DNA from 2 places in the Methylobacterium sp. 285MFTsu5.1 genome. Region 2 is predicted to be linked to the other one. Evidence: predicted binding sites of a transcription regulator. Region 2 holds the regulator's gene; the other holds the start of a gene.
What was found. The regulator PhoB, encoded in region 2, activates phosphate uptake and scavenging genes when phosphate is short. The targets are predictions, from matches to a motif close to TGTCATNNANCTGTCAT.
Positions count from the first base shown of each region.

Region 1: a site for PhoB is predicted at 1,406-1,422, ahead of H288_RS0109765 (DUF465 domain-containing protein). Genes of this name have one in related genera too.

Region 1 covers NZ_KB911273.1:243,998-246,898, reverse strand. The annotation lists gene H288_RS0109770 (propionyl-CoA synthetase) at 1-1,000, opposite strand, end outside; gene H288_RS0109765 (DUF465 domain-containing protein) at 1,210-1,392, opposite strand; gene H288_RS0109760 (DUF465 domain-containing protein) at 1,524-1,784, shown strand; gene purE (5-(carboxyamino)imidazole ribonucleotide mutase) at 1,863-2,363, shown strand; gene H288_RS0109750 (5-(carboxyamino)imidazole ribonucleotide synthase) at 2,360-2,901, shown strand, end outside.
Region 2 covers NZ_KB911282.1:61,429-64,329, forward strand. The annotation lists gene pstB (phosphate ABC transporter ATP-binding protein PstB) at 1-181, shown strand, start outside; gene phoU (phosphate signaling complex protein PhoU) at 291-1,010, shown strand; gene phoB (phosphate regulon transcriptional regulator PhoB) at 1,133-1,828, shown strand; gene H288_RS0118900 (protein-disulfide reductase DsbD domain-containing protein) at 2,008-2,901, opposite strand, start outside.

The DNA.
Region 1 (2,901 bases), on a different contig from region 2:
CGACCACCCGCCAGAAGGCGCCGGCATCGGGCGTGCCGACAGGTTTTCCCTCGTAGAGGACCGTGGTGCAGCCGTGCAGGAGCGGCGCGTAGACGATGTAGGAGTGGCCGACGACCCAGCCGATGTCGGAGGCGCAGAAGTAGGTCTCGCCGGGCTGGACGCCGTAGAGGTTCGGCATCGACCAGGCCAGGGCGACGAGGTAGCCGCCGGTATCGCGGACCACGCCCTTCGGCTTCCCGGTCGTGCCGGAGGTGTAGAGGACGTAGAGCGGGTCGGTGGCGGCGACCGGCACGCACGCCGCGCTCCGCCCCGCCGCCCGGGCGGCCGCCACGGTCTCACCCCAGTCGCGATCCCGGTCCGCGACGAGGGTCGCGGGCCCTTGCGGGCGCTGGAGGATCAGGCAGGCCTCCGGCTTGTGCCGCGAGGCCGCGATCGCCGCGTCGAGGAGCGGCTTGTAGGCGACCACGCGGTTCGGCTCGATCCCGCAGGAGGCGGCGAGCACCACCTTCGGCGCCGCGTCCTCGATCCGCACCGCCAGCTCGTTGGCGGCGAAGCCGCCGAACACCACCGAGTGGACCGCGCCGAGCCGGGCGCAGGCCAGCATGCCGAACAGCGCCTCGGGCACCATCGGCATGTACAGGATCACCCGGTCGCCCTTGCCGACACCGAGGTCGGCCAGCACGGCGGCCAGCACCGCCACCTCGTCGCGCAGCGCCCGGTAGGTGATGCTGCGCTTGGTCCCGGTCACGGGCGAGTCGTAGCGGATCGCCACCTGATCCGCCCGGGCCCCGTCCGCGTGGCGGTCCACCGCGTTGTGGCAGGCGTTCAGGGTGCCGTCCGGGAACCAGCGTCCGTAGGGGCCGGAATCCGGCGCGAAGGCCCGCTCCGGCGCCCGCGCCCAGTCGAGGGCCCGCGCCGCACCGAGCCAGAACGCCTCGGGGTCGCGGCAGGCCGATTCGTAGATCTCCGGGTAGCGGCCCGGCAGGCTGGCTCTCGTCATCGGTTGGGCGTTTCCTCGCGGACCGCTCTCCGGCGGCGGGCCGCAGAGTAGCCCATTCTGGCGCGCGCGGGAGTGACCACCGGAGAGAAGGCCGCGCCCAGGTCGCGGTGGCCGAGGCCGGACGTCCGCCAAAAGAAAACCGCCGCACCGGGGCTCCCGATGCGGCGGTCGTCAGCTTGAATTCGCTATCGGATTGGACGTCTCAGGCGTCAGTGCAACGTGTCGTTGCCCGCCTGAAGCTTGTTGATCTCGTCCTTGAGGAGGAGTTTCCGTCGCTTCAGCTCGGCGATGTGGAGGTCGTTCGCCGAAGGTCTGTGGATCGCTTCCTGAATCTCGCGCTCGAGGGCTTCGTGCTTCCGGGCGAGTTGGTTCAGATGCGTCTGCAGCGACATGAGTCGAATCTCCTGTCATCGTTTCGACACAACGAGATTGGCACAGGATGCCGGACCTGTCGAAGCGTTTTCTGCTGCTAAGTCTGATGATTGCTTACCGCGCCGCCTTGTCCGGCGCCGGAGCGTGACGCATGCTCTCGGGCGACGAACGGTCTTCGGGTTCTCAGGTGACGATGGCGGACGAGGCGGGTGAGGGTGCGCAGTCGGACCTCCTGGGCGAACTGGCGCGGCTGCGCGAGGAGCACCGGGATCTCGACAGCGCCATCGAGGCGCTGGAGCGCAGCGTCGCCGGGGACCAGCTCCAGATCCAGCGCCTGAAGAAGCGCAAGCTCACGCTGCGCGACCGCATCTATCACATCGAGGACGCGCTCACGCCGGACATCATCGCCTGATGCCGGTGGACGCCCTCCGGCCCCGCCTTGCCGCGGGCCCGCGCCGCCTGTAAGCGCCCTCTTTTGCCGGGATCAACGATGGCGTCGCCTCCTCCGGTCGCGATCATCATGGGCAGCCAGTCCGACTGGGCGACCATGCGTCATGCCGCCGAGACGCTCGACGCGCTCGGCGTACCGTACGACGCGCGCATCGTGTCGGCCCACCGCACGCCGGACCGGCTCGTCGCCTTCGCCAAGGGCGCGGTCGCAGCTGGCCTCAAGGTGGTGATCGCCGGTGCGGGCGGCGCCGCGCACCTGCCCGGCATGGCGGCCGCGATGACCCGCCTGCCGGTCTTCGGCGTGCCGGTGGAGTCGAAGGCCCTCTCCGGCCAGGACAGCCTGCTCTCCATCGTCCAGATGCCGGCCGGCATCCCGGTGGGGACCCTGGCGATCGGCCGGGCCGGGGCGGTGAACGCGGCCCTGCTCGCCGCCGCCGTCCTGGCGCTGACCGATCCGGACCTGGCGGAGCGCCTGGAGGCGTGGCGCGCGGCCCAGAGCGCCTCGGTGGCCGAACGGCCGGTGACGGAAGAGAACGCGTGACGGACAAGATCCTCGGCCCCGGCTCCATCCTCGGCATCGTCGGTGGGGGCCAGCTCGGGCGCATGATCGCGCTCGCGGCGGCCGATTACGGCCTCAAGGCGCATGTCTACGCGCCCGACGCGGACAGCCCCGCCTTCGACGTGGCCGCCCGGACCACCTGCGCGGCCTACGACGACGCCGCGGCGCTGGCGGATTTCGCCCGCGGCGTCGACGTCGTGACCTACGAGTTCGAGAACATCCCGCACGCCACCGCCGACGTCCTCGCCCGGCACGCCGCCCTGCACCCGAACGCGCGCGCGCTCTCGACCACGCAGGACCGGCTCTCCGAGAAGGAGTTCATCAACGGCCTGGGCATCCCGACGGCGCCGTTCCGGGCGGTGGACACGCCCGACGACCTCGACCGGGCGATCGAGGTGATCGGCCTGCCGGCCGTGCTCAAGACCCGCCGCTTCGGCTACGACGGCAAGGGGCAGCGCATGCTCCGCGAGCGGGCCGAGGGCGACCGCAACGCCCTGTTCGCCGAGTTCGGCGGCGCGCC
Region 2 (2,901 bases):
GCTGCGCGACGAGTTCACCATCGTGATCGTCACCCACAACATGCAGCAGGCGGCGCGCATCTCGCAGTTCACCGCCTTCATGTATCTGGGGCAGCTCGTCGAGTTCGGTCCGACCAACCGGATGTTCATGAACCCGACGGAACGCCGCACGCAGGACTACATCACCGGCCGCTTCGGCTAGTCTGCCGGGCCGCTCCGGTCCCGGGACCGCCGCTCGCGTCTCCGGCGCGCCGGCGGGTCCCGCAAGCCTCCCGGAGGGCCGTCCCCGGGACCCCATCGAAGGATCCGCCATGCCCGGCCATATCGTCACCTCCTACGACACCGACCTGGAGAACCTGCGTCGCTCGATCTCGGAGATGGGCGGCGTCGCCGAGAAGATGACCGCGGAGGCGACCGACGCCCTCGTGCGCCGGGACGACACGCTCGCCCAGGCGGTGATCCTCGCCGACAAGCGCCTCGACGCGCTGCAGCGGGACATCGAGGAGCGCGCCGTGCTGCTGATCGCCCGGCGCCAGCCCCTGGCGATCGACCTGCGCGAGACCATCTCGGCGATCCGCGTCTCCGGCGATCTGGAGCGGATCGGCGACCTCGCCAAGAACGTCGCCAAGCGCGTGGTGGCGATCTCCGACCAGGCGCCGGCCCAGAAGATCGTGCTCGGCGTGCGCCACATGAGCGACCTCGCCGAGGGTCAGCTCAAGGACGTGCTCGACGCCTACGGGAGCCGCGACGTCCAGGCGGCCCACGACGTCTGGGAGCGCGACGGCGAGATCGACGCCCTGTACAATTCCCTGTTCCGCGAGCTCCTGACCTACATGATGGAGGATCCGCGCAACATCTCGTTCTGCACGCATCTCCTGTTCTGCGCGAAGAACGTCGAGCGCATCGGCGACCACACCACCAACATCGCCGAGACGATCCACTACCTCGCCACGGGCGAGACGCTGGCGGGTGACCGGCCGAAGAACGACGCGTCGAACTACGCGACCGTGGACGGCGTGCAGGCGCCGTGAGGCGCCGACCCCGGCGCCTTCCTGTGGGCGCGGCCGGGGTCACTCTCCGTGCGGGTTGAGGCGGGGCGGCGCCTCCTGCACCATCCGGGGACCGCCCGCAGAACGAGTCTTCGAACGTGAGCATGCAAGTCCTGATCGTCGAGGACGAGGAGGCCCTGAGCACGCTGCTCCGCTACAACCTGGAGGCCGAGGGCTTCCTGGTGGATTCGGCGGCGCGCGGCGACGACGCCGAGCTGCTCCTGGCGGAGCGGATCCCGGACCTCGTCCTGCTCGACTGGATGCTGCCCGGCCTCTCGGGGATCGAGCTGTGCCGCCGGATCCGGGCGCGCCGGGAGACCGAGCGCCTGCCGGTGATTATGCTCACCGCCCGGGGCGAGGAGGGCGACCGCGTCCGCGGTCTCGGCACGGGCGCCGACGACTACATCGTCAAGCCGTTCTCGGTCCCGGAGCTGCTCGCCCGGATCCGCGCGCTCCTGCGCCGGGCCAAGCCCGCCCACGTCTCGGACCGGCTAGCGGCCGGCGACCTGGAACTCGACCGCATCGGCCACCGCGTCCGCCGCGGCGGCGAGGAGCTGCATCTGGGCCCCACGGAGTTCCGGCTCCTGGAATTCCTGATGCTGGCGCCGGGCCGGGTCTTCTCCCGCGAGCAGCTCCTCGACGGGGTGTGGGGCCACGACGTCTACATCGACGAGCGTACCGTCGACGTCCATGTCGGGCGGCTGCGCAAGGCGCTGAACGGCCCGCGCCAGACCGACCCGATCCGTACGGTCCGGGGCTCGGGCTACGCCTTCGACGAGACCTTCTCGCTGGAGGCCTGAGGCGGCCTCACTGGCCGTCCGGATAGGACTTCGCTCCGGCGCACCGTCATCGCGAGCGCAGCGAAGCGACCCAGGGCGGCGGGACGCCGATGCGCGCGGCGCTGCTGGGTTGCTTCGCTCCGCTCGCAAAGACGGTGGGACGGGCCCGCGAAGATCCGCGCGTCCCGGTCTCCAGGGATTCAGCGCGCCAGCGCCGCGCTCCGGCCCGAGGCGGCCGGCACCGCCTCCAGCGCCGCCAGGACCGTCCCCTCGGTGAGGATCTGCGGCAGCACCTGGGGCTCTCCCGTCCCGGTATAGAGCAGGTAGAGCGGGACGCCGCTGCGCCCGTGCTTCTCCAGGAGGCGGGTAATCTCGGGGTTCTGGTTGGTCCAGTCGCCCTTCATGTAGGTCACGCCGCGCTCGGCCATCGCGGCCCGCACGGCCTTGGTGTTGAGCGAGGTCGCCTCGTTGACCGCGCAGGTGATGCACCACGCGGCGGTCATGTCCACGAAGACGGGGCGGTGCGCGTCGACCAGGGCGTCGAGGCGCGCCTGCGTGAACGGCTCGATCCCGTCGGCGGCGGCCTGCGCGGCCGGCGCGGCGCGGTCCCGGGGCAGGGTGACGGCGAGGGCCCCGACGGCGATCAGCGCCAGCGCGGCGGCGGCCTGCGCGACCCGGCCGGCCCGCGGCGGGGCGGCGCGGCCGTGCTCCCAGGCCCAGGCGGCGAAGCCCACGAGGACGAGGCCGATCAGCGCCGCCAGCAGCCCGCGCGGGTCGACCTGCTGCGCCAGCACCCAGATCAGCCACGCCACGGTGGCGTAGACCGGGAAGGCCAGCACCTGCTTGAGGGTCTCCATCCAGGCGCCCGGCCGCGGCAGCGCCCGCAGGGCCGGCGGCCAGAGGGTCAGGAGCAGGAAGGGCAGGGCGAGGCCGAGGCCGAGGCTCGCGAAGACGGCGAGCGCCACGCCGGCGCTCTGGGTCAGCGCGAAGCCCACCGCCGAGCCCATGAACGGCGCCGTGCAGGGCGTCGCCACCAGGGTCGCGAGCACGCCGGTGAAGAACGAGCCGCTCAGGCCGCCGCGCCGGGTGAGGCC